Regions from separate parts of the Marinobacter psychrophilus genome, predicted to be linked through region 2. Evidence: riboswitches for the same ligand, from Rfam matches in the RefSeq annotation. Region 2 holds a riboswitch; the other holds the start of a gene.
The links. Region 2 has a riboswitch for thiamine pyrophosphate ahead of ABA45_RS17525 (sodium:solute symporter family protein). Riboswitches for the same ligand answer to the same signal wherever they lie in the genome.
Positions count from the first base shown of each region.

Region 1 (8,587 bases), 1.9 Mb from region 2:
CTGGGACACAATCGATACGAATTGTGTCGGAGTGATGTCCAGCGTCATCGCACACACTAGGGCGCCACCCACCATGCCAGATATCATCCCTACAAATGTCAGCAACGGCAGGCTGACCATCATTGCAAGCACCCGCGGCAACACCAGCATTTCGATGGGGCTAAGGCCCAGCGTGCGCAGCGCGTCCAATTCCTCATTTACTTTCATAGCGCCGATCTGGGCGGTGAAAGAACTGGCTGTGCGGCCAGCCAACAGGATAGCCGCCAATAAAACGCCAAACTCCCGCAGGAATGAAAAAGCCACCAAGTTAACGGTATAAATGGTGGCGCCAAAATCTGCCAATACAGTGGCCCCGAGGAAAGCGATAACAGCACCGACCAGAAAGGTGAGCAGGGCTACAATGGGTACCGCATTCAGCCCGGTGTCCTGAACTGCAGCCACAAAAGCCGTCATGCGCCAGCGCCGTGGGTGCAGTGTTGTCCACGCCAGGGCCGCAATAATCTGGCCAATAAAGCCAACAAGGGTAACAACGAGCTGGTACAACTCAGTTACCCAAGCGCCGATATCGCGTACCAAACCAGACAGCGTAGAGCCGGGTGGGGCTGGCAGTGGCTGTTGATCGGTCATGGCGGTTGCGACTGCACTCAAAAGCGCGGCGGTTTCACGACTAACCGCTTGCGGGTTATCCGCTAGCCACTGCTCCAGGTTATGGGGCCCAACAAGTTCAGCCAGCAGTGCAGCACCGGCGGTGTCTATACGCCCCAACGTTTGAAGGTTAAGTGTTCGTTTGCGGTCGGAGTCTTGGCCAACTGCGGTAACGGATGAGTAGAGGGCGTGGTAGTAGGGAAGCGTCCAGTCGCCACAGGCGCTTATTTGGTCGCCGTCAATCAGCAACTCGCCAGCGGCGCTCTGATCAGGTTGTGAGTAATCCGACATGTCAGCACGGGTCACGTTGTTGCCAAACTCCCAGGATAATAACCAATGAATAGCAGCTTAAAGACTCCACACCTTATCCGCCAGGACATGGCGGTCTTCCGCATCGTGGCTGGCCAATATCATCGCCACACCGTCGCGTTTTTGTTCCAGCAACAGGCTGTGCAAAATATGACGGGCGTCTGGATCAAGCCCGGTCAGGGGTTCGTCCAATAGTAACAGGGGCTGACCGCGCAGCAGTGCTCGCAGCAAGGCCACCCTCTGACGCTGACCGCCGGACAGTTCCGCCGGGCGGCGTTTGCCCATGCCGGCCAGGCCCACGCGCTCCAGAGCAGCGGCAATTTTTATCTTTTGTGCGCCCGACAGCTTTAGTCCCGGATGAAGGCCAAGGCCAATGTTATCTGCAACGTTCAGGTGCTCAAACAGATTGTGCTCCTGAAACACGCTGGTGATCGGGCGTTCCCAAGGTGGCAATGGCGTCAATTCCTGCCGACGCCAGCGAATAGAGCCGCCACTTGCTTGCAGGAACCCGGCAAGCAGATTGAGCAGGGTGGATTTGCCAGAACCACTGACGCCATGAATAGCGAGGCATTCGCCGGGTGCCAGCGTAAAATCAAACTGCCACTTCGGCCCATGTTGGTCGGGTGAAGTCGGGTAGTGAAAACCTAGACCGGAAACATCAAGCATGGTGAATGTCCATAACGGATACGTTCTGCGGTCGGGCAAATGGGCGTAAGCGGGCAGCGCGGGTAAGAATATGAGCGAGGCTAAATATCATCAACAACAGTAGAATAAGCCAAAGCCCGGTAGCCGCTGCTGCAACCAGTTGATAGCTGCCGAGCTGCTGGTACAGCAGCACCGGAAGTGTGGGTGCACCAGGCGAGCCAAACAGTGCAATCACCCCAAAATCTCCCAGAGAAAGGCCAACTCCGTAGGCCAACGCCAACGCTAACGGGCGCTTGAGCCGCGGCCAGTGCAGCGAGCGCCAGCGATACCAACCTAGAATACCCAGCTGGTCAGCCAGCTGTCGGCTTGGCTGGTCCAGGCTTGCCAGCGGCCCACGAACAAGCTGAAGAATGAAGGGCAGTGCCATCATGGCGTTAATCAGTGCTACCAGAAGCATTCCCTGGCCGGCTGAACCGAGGCTAGGGCGAAACAGCAGAAACAGACCGGTTCCCAATACCAGCGGTGGCACTATCAACGGCAAGTAGCCGGCGCTGTGAGTGACCATTTTTGCCTTGGGGAATTGCCCGGCTGCAACAATGGCCAGAGTGGCGATGACCGCTAACAGGCCAGCGGGCAGGGCAATCGCCAGGCTTTTCACGGTGGCCCGGAACAGCGGTGTTTGTGGGTCAAGCATGGGCAGCGTGGCCAGCCCAGGATAGCCGCGGGTGACAATGGCCAGCAGTGGCAGCAGAAGGAAAATGGCGAAGGCCAGTACCAGTGCGCCATCGCAAAATCGTGCTAGTCCGCGATTATCGCGCCGCGGCGGCGGTTGGCTGAAGCGTCGTTCTGATAACACTCTGGTGGGCTCACCCAGGCGCATAACCAGCCACCACAGGCCCCCACAAATACTTAGCTGCACCAGCGCAAGCAAGGCAGCGCGGCCAAAATCGAATTCAAAGCGCAGGGCCTGGTAAATAGCCACTTCCAATGTGGTTGCATTTGGTCCGCCGCCCAGAGTCATTACGATGGCAAAACTGGTAAAACACAGGGTAAACACCAGCGCCAGCAACCCGGGCAACACCGGTTTCATGGCCGGCCAGTCTAGAACCCGCCACACTATAAAACCGCGCAGCCCCATCTGGCTAGCCAGGCGCTTTTGGCTCTGCGGTGTGGCCTCCAGCGCTTGAAGTAGGATGCGTGCAATCAGCGGGGCGTTAAAAAATACATGGGCCAGTACAATGCCGTTCAAACCGTACAGATTCCACTGCAGCGCCGGTATAAAGTCACTCACAACCACAGTCAACCAACCCTGGCGGCCGTAAACGTTGACCAGACCAGAAACCACCACAATGGAGGGCATTACCAGGCTGAGCTCCATCAGCCGGAGTAGAAGGCCGCGGCCGGGAAACTGCGGTTGCCGCGCCAGCGCCCGGGCAACGGGAATGGCAAGCAGCGTGCTGATAAGCACAGACAGCAGCGCCTGCCAGACGGTAAAAACAACCACGTTGCGCAGATAACGGCTGTGCCAGAGCTCTTCCGGGTTCAGCGCCGGTGCCTGCCACAGTAGGGCGCCCACGCCTGTGGCCGTCAGTGTGATAATAGTTAGAGCAATCAGCACCCCGGGTGCCAACTGCCAGCCGGGGTGGCTCAGCGGCGCGCGATGGGCGTTACAAAAGCTCAGCGGATTTTGCATTAGCCAGTCCGCTAGCGCGTCATGGCTTCCAGCCACTCATCGACCCATTCGCGCCGGTGCTGTGCTACTTCGGCCGGATTAAAAAACAGGGTGCGGGACGGTTGTATCAGGCGGTTAAAAACATCGGGCAGTTCGGCGCCCAAATCAATGGCCGGGTACATAACGTTCTTCAGCGGAATATGGCGCTGAAAGTCGGCGCTTAGCATGAAATCCAAAAATTCTCTTGCCAGCGTTTGATGTGGCGAACTGGCGACCACTGCCGCCACTTCCACTTGCAGGTAGTGACCTTCACTGAACTCTGCTGCCTGGTAGCGTTCGGTCTTGTCGACGGCCATGTGGTAGGCCGGTGAGGTGCTGTAAGACAGAATCATTGGCGCTTCACCGTTCATAAACAATGAAAAATAGCCGTCACTCCAGCTTTTTGTGGTGGTCAGGATTTTTTTCTGCAGCTGCTCCCACTTGGCCCCGGCATCGTCGCCGTAAACGTGGCGCATCCAAAGCAAAAGGCCTAGGCCGGGGGTGCTGGTGCGCGGGTCTTGAATGATGATCTTCAAATCGTCTGGTGCTGCAATCAGCTCAGCCAGGCTTTTTGGCGGGTTGGCCAACTGCTCGGTGTCGTAAACAAACGCGAAGTGGCCCCAGTCGTAGGGTACGAACACTGGGTCTTGCCAGAGGATGGGTAAATCGAGAGCGTCCAGATTTACATTGTGCGGCGCCAATAGCCCAGTGGAGCGAGCCAGTTCCATGGTGCCGGTGTCCAGGCCCAACACCAGGTCGGCTGAGCTGCTGGCGCCTTCTAACCTCAGTCGCTGCAAAATGTCCCCGCCGCTGTCGAGCACCACATAATTAAGTTGGCAGTCACAGCGCTGTTCAAACGCCGTTTTTACCGCCGGTCCTGGCCCCCATTCCGCTGCGAACGAGGGGTGAGTGTATACCGTTAAGTTGGGGTTTTCGGTAGCGCTGGATAAATTGGTAAAAATGAGGATAAATAATCCTAAAACAGTCCGAGTTTTAGCAGGGAGTAGGGCAGTGTGACTATTTTGAGCAATGCGTTGTAGCAGCGAATACGCCATGGTGGTTAAACCTCAAAACTCGGTTTTAGGGCACCACACGCGGTTTTCGGCCGGTTAAAGCTCAATTCCTTCGCCAGCATTATCTGGGGCAGGTTCCGCGGGTATGGTCTCAGCCTGTTGGAGGCACCCCGTTGAGAAAGGCGAGTATAGCAGGCTAAGCCTCATAAGGACGATACCGGAATCCAAAAACTATACCAACATGCAATAAAATATTCCTACTTTACAGCTACATCGGCGACATCCTCAAAATCAGTGGCACATTGACCAATAACAACGACGCCTAAATACTTCCAATGTGCAAACGCCTAAAACTGACACTGCGTACTATTGCGAATTTAATGGGATGCAGCTGTACCTGAGTGAGTGTTCAATATAAGGTTGAGCGATTACTCAAAATATTTACTGATGCCCTATGTTGGCCTCAAAATCTGGAATTAATCATGGCTCGTGCAACGATTCACAACCGCCAAGACTCTCTGGAGCGGGCTCTTCAGCTGTTCTGGCAAAAAGGCTTTCATGCAACCTCACTGAAGGACCTGGAGAAAGCGCTCGACATGCGGCCGGGTAGTATCTATGCCACCTTTGGCAGCAAGGATGGGCTATTTCAGGAGTCTCTGGAACGCTATGCTCGCTTGGGGCTGGCCGAGTTCGAACGCACCTTACACGCTTACCCATCACCATTAGCGGGGCTTGCCGCTTATTTGCGCGGGCTAGGTAGCCTTCGCGATCGGGAATTACCAAGTCGAGCCTGCATGCTGGTCAAAAGCCTGTTGGAGCTGGGCGAGCGAGAGAAAACAGCCTGGCGCAAGGCCGAAGATCTGTTAGCAAGTATGGAAAAACGCTTTATTGACCGTTTCGATGTGGCACAGGAGATCGGGGAACTGGATGCCCAGCTCGACCCCGTTCGCCTTGGACGGCGCTTGCAGGCAGAAGTAATGGGATTACGCGCTTTTGCCCATCGTGACGTCGACAGTGCGGCGGTTCACGCTCTCGCTGAGGATATGGCCTTGTCCCTGGAAGCACTGCGAATGAGCAGTTTTGTACACGAAAGTTAGTTTTTGAGTAATTTATGGTTGCTCGACATGATCCTGGCCATCTTTCAAAAATAGATAATGCGTTCAATACACTAGCGACAAGTCAGGACGGGCAATGAGAACCGCCTCCGACTTGCTAGGCATGTTAGTCAGCCTTATGCCACTCAAACTTCTGGAACGGCTTGTCTATTGGCGTCTCGGCAAGGTGATTTGTGTAGTTGCTCATCACCTTCTGTGCGGTGCCAAGAACGACCTCAAGAATCTGGCGCTTAGTGAAACCAGCCTCTAGAAATGCTGCCACGGCACTGTCATCCGCGTTGCCGCGGCCGCGCACAACGGCGAGGGTGAAGTCGCGAAGGGTTTCCAGCCGGTCTGTCGGTAACGGTGTTTCGTTTCGCAGAGCTTCAGTGATGGCGTCATCAACGTTCATGCTTTTGGCAATACCGGTGTGAGCGGGCACGCAGTAATGGCAAGCATGCTCGACGTTGATGGTTTGCCAAACCACGGTAGTTTCTTCGTCGTCGAAGCTGCTATCCAGAAAAAGCTGGTGAAGCCGCTGATAACCTTCAAGTAAGCCTGGTGCTTCTGCCATAACCGCGTGAAGGCCTGGAACCATACCGAAAGCTTTGATGGAGTTGTCGAGTAAATTTTGGCTTGCTTGTGGGGCGCTTTCTTTGTCGTGAAGAGTAAAGTTGGTCATGGAATGACTCCTTGCGGTAAAGGTAAACGTGAGATTACTCACATCGAGCAAAACGTTGCCGTCAAATTTGAGTGATCACTCAAATTGAAGCGTGAGTTTACCTAGTGGGTGTAACGGAATAACAGTAACTCAACTTGAGCAATCGTTCAAACTTAATTTGAGCGATTACTCAAGTTACATGAACGTAGCACCATCGCAGTATTTATAAAGCAAAAAATCTTCAACCAAATTCTTAGCCTTGTAAGCTTGTTATCACCTTAGCTTTCGAAGCCCTTTCTCGTTCGGCGTAAAGAGATAGCTCATCGGTTACCTGAGCACCAAGAGCCTCTTCAAATGATTTACGATTCGCGCTACCTGCATAGGCCTCACTTTGCGCGCTCCCAAGGTTTGACTGGAAAATACCCGCCGCGCTCACTGGCAAAAAGTCTTCATAGGTAATCGGCTGCACTTCAATCAGCCCTTGTGCAATCAAGGCCTCCATATCTTCTTCGGTACAGTCCTTGGCGGTTTGCCCAGTGGTAGTCAGAAAATAGTGGAAATAGGCCAACCCCTCACGACGCATCGCCTGATCGCTGTCGGGAAACGCGGCAAATACGCCATTCATAACCGCTTGGTGCGCATCGTTATCGAGTCCTGCCGCTTGCTTGCGGCCGTCATTGAGGAGCTGGTCATACAGTGCGCGCCCTTTTGGCGTGAGAGCCACCCCTCGCTGTTCAACTTCACCGAAGCGGGCGGTGTGGGTACCCTGCGCTTCACCGGCAAAGCGGATCGACTCCTCCAACGCTTTAAAGCTGGTTTGGCGAAGCAAAATAGGCCGTTCACGACGTGGAGGCCCTTCGATGACTGCTTTTGGATTCATACCCACATCAGGCATGCGGCGCTGAACTTCATCGATATCTAATGTGCGCGGTGTGAGGTGATTGATGTGCGGCCCACGGAAGCAGACGACGTCAGCAATCAAGCGGTGTTCGTCGCATAGCGCGTGATAGGTATCTAAATCGACAGTGGCATTTTGATGCCAGCGGAATGTTTCAAGGGCTTCTTTTACAAATTGATCCGTTTCCTTGTCGGATAGCCCACCCTGAGACTCATAGCACTCGATCAGTTCCCGTACTTTGGATGTAAAAATGTCGCGCGTTGCTAAAATGGCCTCTGTACGCTTGCGAAGTACTTCATTTGCAATTAACTCCATGCGCAGTAGAGAGGTAAAAATACGGAACGGATTTTTGGATAGCGCATCATCGTTGATGGGTCTGAAAGCGGTTGAATGAACCGGTACACCCGCTTCAGAAAGATCGTAATAACCGACAGGATACATCCCCATAACGGCAAACAAGCGTCGCAACATAGACAGCTCAGCCGCTGTGCCCACACGAATTGCTCCGTGGCGTTCGACGCTAAGGCGTGCAAGTTCATTCTGCGCTTCCAAACGACGGTAAAGCTCAGGTTGTTGGTTAAGTGTTTCTTGATTTACGCATTCCACGAGTTCAAGTAGGGTGCCGTACTGAGGTACCTCTGCTTGATACATCGCCGACATAGCCTTTGAAAAACGGTTGCGAACGTCATCGGTTGAAACAAGCGTCTTTTGAATCATTTCGTGGCTCTTTATTGCCTATTGTTGAGATAGAGATATTACACCTGCGCTCGTTGAGCTAACAGCCTGCCTGTTTTGTCAACTCGCGCTCAAGTGGGCCGATTTTACCTTCGCAAAGAGGACTCTCCGAAGAAAACGTTATCCAGGGCAAAAACAAGAAGGGTTGTTAGGAGACAAAAATGGTGGCAAACGACTATCGATTGATTAGGCAAAAAAGATGCAGCGCTTCATTGCAGATACACGATAAGAATTTTGCAAAAAGAGGTTAAAATGATTTGAGTAAGTCGAGGAGATGCTCCGAAACCAAGCGCACAGATACTTTTCTGACATTTTAGCCGACTTTTAAACACTTGCACAACATATTGTTAACGAAAATGGAGGCGCGGGTCGGAATCGAACCGGCGTTAACGGAGTTGCAGTCCGCTGCATGACCACTCTGCCACCGCGCCTAAGAAAACTTTTTGACACTTTGCTCTCTAGTGGGGTGAGAGACTTTTGAAGTATTTTCTCTGATCCATCCAGAAAAAATTGGAGCGGGAAACGAGATTCGAACTCGCGACCTCAACCTTGGCAAGGTTGCGCTCTACCAACTGAGCTATTCCCGCAGATGCTGTTGTAATTTGTTGCCCAACAACGGATGCGAATTATACGGATCTTTCCTCGATCGTCAACAGCCTGGTGAAAAAATATTGGTAAGTAGTGAAGGAGAGAAGAACTTGCTGTTTAGCCATAAAAATACTAGTGCGCCTACCCGAGTTATCTTGGCAACTGGTTCGCCATCATACTAACGGCGATAACGGGATGACCAAGTTTCAGTAAATTGACGTATCCCGCTTCGCTGGTGCCGCCACCATAAGGAACAAGGTACAGCGAGTTTGTGCTAGCGAATGCCAG
Region 1 is NZ_CP011494.1:1,924,777-1,933,363, forward strand. It holds gene ABA45_RS08635 (MlaE family ABC transporter permease) at 1-951, opposite strand, end outside; gene ABA45_RS08640 (ATP-binding cassette domain-containing protein) at 994-1,620, opposite strand; gene thiP (thiamine/thiamine pyrophosphate ABC transporter permease) at 1,613-3,292, opposite strand; gene thiB (thiamine ABC transporter substrate binding subunit) at 3,304-4,365, opposite strand; TPP riboswitch at 4,414-4,506, opposite strand; gene ABA45_RS08655 (TetR/AcrR family transcriptional regulator) at 4,806-5,420, shown strand; gene ABA45_RS08660 (carboxymuconolactone decarboxylase family protein) at 5,545-6,099, opposite strand; gene hglS (2-oxoadipate dioxygenase/decarboxylase HglS) at 6,332-7,693, opposite strand; tRNA gene ABA45_RS08670 (tRNA-Cys) at 8,069-8,142, opposite strand; tRNA gene ABA45_RS08675 (tRNA-Gly) at 8,223-8,298, opposite strand.
Region 1: it holds a riboswitch for thiamine pyrophosphate, as region 2 does, so the genes downstream of both, thiB (thiamine ABC transporter substrate binding subunit) here and ABA45_RS17525 (sodium:solute symporter family protein) in region 2, are expected to answer to the same signal.

Region 2 (8,587 bases):
CCTGTGCGGTCGCCTTTTGACATCACTGTTCGATGTCATGATTTCGGTTTTTTCCAGCGGCCACCGAACCGCCGCTGTTGCTATTTTACATAAGCGTACGCTGTTTCCGCTGTTCATTATCGGTGCCATGTTCGCTTTGGAAGACGCTCTCGGATCGGCAGAGCTGGTGTCGCAGCTCGGCGCCGACCTGGCCTCTACTCTGGCACTGGTGTTCAGCATGTTTGGTGCCCTGCTGGCAATCTTCGTGATTATCCGCAACCGCCGCCCGATCACCCATCTGATACGCAACCAGCCTTATAACCAGCGCAAGAATCAAGGCGTATGGCGGGAACTCGTCGGCCTACTGGCACGGCTCTGGCACATTCCGTTATTGCTGGCGATTGGCGCCTCTATGGTGGCTGTTTTTGCCAAAGGCGGTTCAGGCGATGCGGCCCTGGGCAAGGCGCTTATTGTTTCACTGGTATTGATTGTCACCTTGGCAGCGCAGGGCGTTGTCGGCATTCAGAAAAGCAGCGCCCGCCACAAGTCCCTGAGCACCTTCAGCCGGCGCCTGGTGAAATTCGGCTATCGCCTATTACAAATTGCGTTATGGCTGGCATTTTTTGAAATAGCACTGCAAGTATGGGATCTGTCCCTGCTAGGGCTGGCCGACAAGCCATCCCTCAGTGCTGGCCTGGCAGACAGCCTGTTTGCGCTGACGGTTACCGGGCTGGTCGCCAGCTTGACCTGGACCTTTGCCGATGAGCTTCTGGAGCGTGCTGTACGCCGTGGCGACCGCAAAAAACGCCTTAGGGCAGCGCGCGCTCAAACCATCGTTCCCATTCTCCGCACCACCATTTTGATCATCATTGTTGTGGTGGCCTTTCTTGTCAGCCTTTCCATTGTTGGGGTAGACGTTACGCCGCTGCTGGCCGGTGCCGGTATTATCGGTCTGGCGGTCGGTTTTGGTGCCCAGACGCTGGTACAGGATTTAATCACCGGGCTGTTTATTGTGGTGGAAGATTCAATGTCGGTGGGCGACTTCGTAGAGATCAACGGTTTTATGGGCACGGTAGAAGGCTTCAATCTACGCACCGTGAGGCTGCGGGACCTAGAAGCGGTGGTACATCACATTACCTTCAGCAAAATCAGCTCGATTCACAATATGTCACGGCAGTTTGGCATTGCGCTGATCAAGATCCGGGTACCGCCAGACCTGCCTATTGATGACGCCATCAAGCTGATGACTGACACCGCAGAAGAACTGCGTGCGGATCCCGCCATGCGCTGGCTGATCTGGTCGCCCCTTGAAATGCAGGGTATTCACGCGTTTGAAGACGGTTGTCCGGTTTTGCGCATGCGTATGCGCACCAAACCAGAGTACCAGTGGGATGTGTCACGAGCGTTCAATCTATTGCTAAAGCGACGTATGGAAGACCTGTATCTGGACGTGGCTGCACCGCGCATAAGCGTACAAATGGAGGCCGAAGGCGGCGCTCGTGCGCCGGGTCGCGGAGGCAAAGCCGTCAATATGGAAAATCAGAATTAACCCAGCAGACATTAAAAAAACCAGACTCTGCGAACAAAACAAAGCCTGGCAACAGTCAACGCTGCATCTGAAAATCGAAGTGTCAGGCGCGGGCGATGCGCCCGGCCAGCGGTGATGACGGCTCTGCCAGTTGGCGGCGGGGCATGCGTCCGGCAAGAAATGCTTCACGCCCGGCTTGCACCGCCAGTCTCATGGCACGGGCCATAGCAATAGGGTCTGGCGAAAGGGCAATAGCCGAGTTCAGCAATACTGCATCGCAGCCCAGCTCCATCGCCATAGCAGCCTCATGAGCGGCACCAATACCGGCATCCACCAACACAGGCACGCTCGCGCGCTCGACAATCAGACGAATGTTGTGGGGGTTTTGAATACCAAGGCCAGAGCCAATCAACGAGCCCAGGGGCATGATCGCGCAGCAGCCGATCTTCTCCAGCTCCAGCGCAACAATGGGGTCGTCGCTGGTGTACACCATCACGTCAAAGCCATCACGAATTAGCACTTCGGCCGCTTTTAGAGTTTCCACCACATTCGGATAAAGGGTGGCGTCATCGCCCAGCACTTCCAGCTTGACCAAATTGTGGCCATCCAGCAGCTCGCGGGCCAGCTTACAGGTACGCACCGCAGAACGGGCATCGTAACAGCCGGCGGTATTAGGCAGCAGCGTGTAGCGGTTTGGTGGCAGAAAATCCAGCAGGTTGGGTTCGTCGGGGTTCTGACCAATGCTGGTGCGGCGCACGGCAAACGTTACGACCTCGGCACCGCTTTCGTAAAGTGCCCGCGCGGTTTCATCGTAGTCTTTGTAGCGGCCAGTACCCACCATAAGGCGCGATGTGAATTGCCGCCCTGCGATCACCAATGGTTTGTCCAAGGTTTGTTCTGTCATGTTGTGTTCCTGTTTGTGTGGGTACCGACTTGCACAAGCGGAGACTGTTGCAAGTGTTTGTACCGTGATTTGATATTGGGCAGTAAAATAGCGTTTCAGCGATGATCAGGCCTGGCCAACCCTAAATGTTCGCGCAAAGTGCGGCCCTGATATTCAGTACGAAACAGCCCGCGACCTTGCAGCACCGGCACCACCTGCTCGATAAAGTCTTCGATGCCACCGGGCAGCGACGGCGGCATCAAGTTAAACCCGTCGGCGCCCTCGTTGCGGAACCAGTGCTCCATCTTGTCCGCAATCTGCCGTGGCGTGCCAACCATAGTGCAGTGGCCACCCCCCGCCGCCAGCCGGCCCAACAGCTGGCGCAAAGTCGGCTGTTCCGTTTCGATAATGCGTAAAATGGTGCTGTAACGACCCTGTGGCCCGCTAAACTCCTCCAATGGCGGAAGTGTTGGCACGGGTGCGTCCAAATCCCAGCTCGAACAGTCCTGGCCGATAAACATGGCCAGCTGACGCAAAGACGCATCGACAGGTAACAACTCATCAAGCTCACGCTGCTTGGCCTTTGCTTCCGCCTCGGTGGGTGCCACGTAGGTCACCAAACCCGGCAGAATCGGCACATAAACCTCGCGACCACCGGCTTTTACCCGCTGTTTGATATCGCGGTAATAGCTTTGCGCCGCTGGCAAATCATAAGCAACTGCATAAATCGCCTCGGCGCATCTGGCCGCCAGCTCCCGCCCGGGCTCTGACGCACCGGCCTGAAACAGCACTGGATGCCCCTGCACCGGGCGCGGTACGTTCAGCGGTCCGTCTACCCGAAAAAACTCACCCTGGTGGTTTATCGGACGCACCTTGGCAGGGTCGGCGTAATGGCCCTGGCGGTCAAACCGCAAAGCGTCATCGGCCCAGGAGTCCCACAATCCCAATACCGCCTGCACAAACTCGTCGGCGCGGCGGTAACGCTCGGCGTGGCCGGGCATAGATTCATAACCATGGTTGCGGGCTTCTACATCAAACATCGACGTAACCACGTTCCAACCAATGCGGCCGCCAGAGATATGATCCAGCGACGCGACGAGACGCGCGGCATGAAACGGTGTGTAAAACGTGCTGGATACGGTGCTGATAAACCCGATCTTTTCTGTGGCCCGGCTCATGGCTGCCATGGCCGTTAGCGGTTCCAGGTAAAACCAGCTGCCATCTGACACATTGCCCGCCGAATTGCTGTCGGCGAAAAATACGGCGTCTAGCTTCCCTCGTTCGGCGGTTTGCGCCAAGCGCTCGTAATAGCGAATGTCTCCCAACTGCTCCACCGCCGACTGCGGGTGGCGCCAGGCTGCCCGATGATGGCCGCAGCCCATCAAAAACAGATTTATGTGCATCATCCGTTGATGTACATCTGGAGCCGTCATCAGTTTTTCACCAACCCACCGTCTACCACCAGGTTCTGCCCGGTGACCGAGCGCGACCAGGGTGACGCAAAAAATAAAGTGGCATCGGCAAACTCTGCTGGCGTGGTCACCCGCCGCAACGGTGTGCTGGCTGCGATGAAATCAAACACCGCCTCGGGCGTGGCAGCCGATGCGTCCGTGGTGCGCAGCAGGCCACCCGACACCATATTGACGGTGATGTTGTCTGGGCCCAAATCCTGAGACAAGGTACGGGTGAGCGACAGCAAAGCGGCTTTACCCGCAGTGTAATCGTGGTACGGCACCACCGGGTTCTGGAACAGGTTGGTTCCCACATTCACAATGCGACCAAAACCCACTTCACGCATGCCAGCCAGTGCCGCCTGAGTGGTGTTCAGTGCACCGCCCACCACGCCGGCAAACTGCTGGTTCAGATTTTCCCAGGTCAGCTGCTCCGCGTTCGGGCGAGCATCGCCGTTGAATGAGAAATCCGGTAAAGCATTATTGATGACCGTGGTCACCGGAAACCCGAAATGCTGCCGCGCCTGGGCAAACATCGCCTGCACAGCTGCGCGGTCGGTCACATCAGCCTGCACCGCAAGCGCACGCACCGGTTCTTCAGCGGCAAGTTTGTGCGCCGCTTCGGCGCTGTTGCGATAGTTGATGACCACACTGGCGCCTTCGCGCAAAAACGCGCGCACCAGATGTTCTCCCAAACCGCGGGCAGCACCGGTTATCAAAACCAGTTGTTGATCAAGACGGATGGATTTATGCATAGACACCTCATGGCTGAGGCGAAGGTATGAATGGACAGATTTGGTACCGGCGCACCTTCTGACATCCCTTCGCCAGTGTGAACTGGATCAGGTTCAACGGGTGTGCTCTCAGCCCTGCAAAGCAGGACACCCCGTGTCGAGCCCAAACCATAGCATAACGAATGCGCGAATATGCAGCCCAAGCCGCCACAAACTAGCTGCAATTGACAAGTACGAGCAGACTTCCTACTCTACTGACATTCCTGGGGGCGCCATTGCGATGGCTGAGACTCCGCACTGTGTGCGGTAACCCTTCGAACCTGATCCGGGTAATGCCGGCGAAGGGAAGGATAAAGCCTGCTTTACGCTTGCCTGTGCGCTCCTTTCTTTGCCTGCGGTTTGTCCCGGTTGTCCCGGTCATTCGCCACCTATGGCGATGACACTCCCGTCTGCCACGGCAAGGAAGATTTACCAATGCTAAGCACCTCTACCGCCCTTGTGTGGCTTGTTTTATTTGCTGCACTTTTTGCCATACCCGGCCTGATTTACGCACGCCACAAGCAAGACAAACTGGACGATTTTCTGGTGGCCCGCAACAGTCAGAGCAGCTCCGCTACCCTACTGACACTGCTCGCGACCACCATGGGCACCTGGATTCTGTTTGGCCCGGCGCAAGCCGCCACCTGGGGTGGTATTGGTGCCGTTACCGGTTATGCGCTGGGTGCCCTGGCGCCGCGGCTGATCATGATTCCCTTGGGTAAACGCATTCGCACACTGATGCCCGAAGGCCACACGCTGACCGAATTTGTGCTCGGCCGCTATGGCCGTGTTATGTACGGATTCGTGCTGGTGATCATGGTTTTCTATCTCTTTATCAGCCTGACAGCGGGCCTGACGGCCATTGCCAAAATGGTGTCTTTGTTGGCGCCGGTTCCTCTGTGGCTAACCGCCAGCATCGTCATGGGCGCCACCCTGCTGTACACCCTGTACGGCGGCCTACGGGTCACTATTTTTACCGACCGGGTACAAATGCTGGTGATTTTGCCATTCCTGGCGCTATTAATTGGTTTTGGCTGGCAGGCCACCGGAGGTTTGGCTCCGGCGCTGCAAGGCTTGCAGGAAAAAGCACCGCATCTGCTGGACCCGCTGGACATCAACGGCCTAAAGTCCGGCCTGACTTTTTTCCTGGCGGTGGTGCTGACCGGATTATTTTACCAAGGCACCTGGCAGCGCATTTTCGCCGCCCGCGATAACAAGGTTATCCGCAACGGTTTTATCATCAGCGGTCTGCTGAGCTTCCCTATCATTTTCATCATGGGCTTATTCGGGCTGGCGTTTGTCGGTTTGGGCTTGCCGGGGGACGGCTCGGTGGCGCTGTTCAGCGTGCTGTTGGCCGATGTGCCCGTGTGGTTTGCCATTGGCCTGCTACCCTTCGGGCTGGCGCTGATTATGAGCAGCGCAGACTCCACCATCAGCGGGCTGACGAGCATCATGGTCATAGACCTGCGCCGACTGCTGCCCAAGTTGGGCAACCATAGTCTGCTGTCGCTATCGCGTTGGCTGATTGTGTTGTTGTCGATACCGGTTTTGTTCGTGGCGGCCCAAGGCTACAGCGTGCTTTACCTGTTTCTGCTTGCCGATCTGTTGTGCTGCGCCGCCGCTTTCCCGGTATTTTTCGGCTTCTACAACGCCCGTTACCAAAGCTACAACGCCGCGATTAGCACGTTTGCCGGCCTGGCTACCGGGTTGATGCTGTTTCCCGCACCGGGGGCGCCGCTCACCTATTTGCTGGAATCTTTCCTGCTGGCAACCTTTGTACCGATTGCGGTGTCGTTATTGTTGCTGCTACTGCCAAAGGGCAAGCTCTTTGATTTCTCTGTGCTGGCGCAGCGGGTCAAAGAACTGGAGGGGTAATGCCAGGGGTTTAGCGCTGTTTGTACTGAGTTGGGCAATAACCCCGGCTTATGTCCGGGCTTCTCAACTTCAGGTGTTTTGTTGAGCGGCCCGACACCCGCGCCCGCCACAGCCTGAAACTACTTGGCTTCAGTGACTTGCGCATAAACCGGATAACCTCGGGTTCTGACATGCCGTACAGTTGCTGAATGGCCTCGAAAGGCGTTCGGTCTTCCCAGGCCATCTCAATAACACGGGACTCGTCGGATGGACTCATGGCGTTTGCCCTAACAGAACAGAATTGTTCGAAGCGATACGTGCTACCACGGCTTTTGGATGCAGGTTAGCCGAGCCCTGCTCATTGCCCACCGGAATTGCAATGGGAACTAACACTTCATTCCGGCGCAAAAACCAGGGCATAAAGGGCGGATTGTAGCGCGCCCAAACCGGCTCGCCAATCGCGCGAAAGCCGTTTTCATTGATCCACGCGTCCAGCTTATTCTTGTGGCTCTGGTAACCCTTTTCACTCCAGGTACCTGAGTAGCGCACCACGGCCATGCGCTGTGTGGGAACCTGGCGTAGCGTTATTTTGGGGTCTTTGGGCTGCGGCAGCGTCTCCATTGTAAAAGACGCGGGCATCATAAAGCTTACAACCCAGCTGTCGTTTTCCCGCTTCTGACCGACCGGCGACGTCATATCAATCTTTTCGCTTTCAGCTTCCTGCGCGACCGGCGAAGTCATTTCAATTGTCTGCTGGGAGGTATTGTCACCGGAGATGTATTTGAACAACCGGCCGAAGGCCTTGTTACCGGCGTTAGAAAACTTTCCGTCTACGATGGTTTCGGCCAGGATATGTGGCTCGTAATCGCGCACCTCAAAGCTCTGATCCTTGAGTACAACGGTGTATTCGGCTTCTTCTGTCGCCATAACGTTGCCAACTCCGAGAATTGCCACAATCATCACCCAAACTGTCTGCTTCAGGTGAGTCATTAGCGCCCACCCCCAAAAGGTCTCTGGAGATCCATAGAAACACCTCACTTTTTGTGTACTCTTGAAGTCTGGCATGGAAGACAGAGAGACGCCATGTCCAAACTTTTGAGCCTTCATACGTGGCAATATCCAGGAATTACTGCCACGCTTTTAATTGTGGAAGGAAATAGCTCCACGTTTGAATGTGGATAGGGAGAAACACTATGTATCGCAAAATTCTCGTGCCCGTCGACCTGTCACGTACGGCGCAAATGTCAAAGGCGCTCAACACGGCAATCGACATCGCCAAGCATTATAACGCCGCACTCTGCTACATCGCGGTCACCAACACGACTCCGTCCGCCGCTGCACACAATCCGGAAGAACTGGCCAAAAAGCTCAACACTTTTGCCCAAGAGCAGGGGGAATTACACGGCGTCGCTACCGACAGCAAAGTGATCTCGACGGCAGATACCTCCGTGGAACTGGATGACCGATTGCTGGAATCCATCAAAGAAACCGGTGCAGACCTGGTCATCATGGCGTCACACTCGCCTGGCACCGGCGATCGCTTGCACATTCTCCACTCGAATGGTGCAAACATCGTCAGACACAGTAACGTGTCGGTTTTCGTTGTGCGTGAGGATTAATCTGGTGCGGCGCCGGGGCCCGAGACCTTAATCCTGTCGTTTCGAATGTAAAAGTCTCCGTTGATCGTCAAAGCCAAAGGCTGTCCACTTAGCGGAGCCTCTTCGGGCAAGCCTCTTTGGGCATGCACGTGCAAATGCGGCTCTGAACTATTGCCGGAATTACCCATCTCCCCAAGCTTGTCGCCAATTTCCAGACTGTTTCCGGCCCGAACCTGAACGCTGCCCTGGCGCAAATGCGCCAACACCACAAAGAAATCACCGCAATCAACAGCGACGTAATTGCCTACGATATTCTCGGGGTCTATTTCAGGAACCTGCATGTCCTGAATACCGTCCACAATTCTGGTGACTTCCCCCTTACAAGGTGCTAACACCGCTGTTCCGAAGGTGACATAACGAGCTGGGTCAGCGGGTTGCCAGCCTTCTACATGACGGCCAAATGGCGTAATCCGTACAATGTCGAGCGCGCGGCTCTGGCCCCGCCAGGGCCGGAATCGCTC
Region 2 is NZ_CP011494.1:3,858,176-3,866,762, forward strand. It holds gene ABA45_RS17505 (mechanosensitive ion channel family protein) at 1-1,528, shown strand, start outside; gene ABA45_RS17510 (thiazole synthase) at 1,611-2,411, opposite strand; gene ABA45_RS17515 (LLM class flavin-dependent oxidoreductase) at 2,507-3,823, opposite strand; gene ABA45_RS17520 (3-oxoacyl-ACP reductase) at 3,823-4,596, opposite strand; TPP riboswitch at 4,644-4,740, opposite strand; TPP riboswitch at 4,831-4,939, shown strand; gene ABA45_RS17525 (sodium:solute symporter family protein) at 5,050-6,489, shown strand; gene ABA45_RS17530 (TIGR03643 family protein) at 6,500-6,745, opposite strand; gene ABA45_RS17535 (SOUL family heme-binding protein) at 6,742-7,458, opposite strand; gene ABA45_RS17540 (universal stress protein) at 7,662-8,087, shown strand; gene ABA45_RS17545 (M23 family metallopeptidase) at 8,084-8,587, opposite strand, start outside.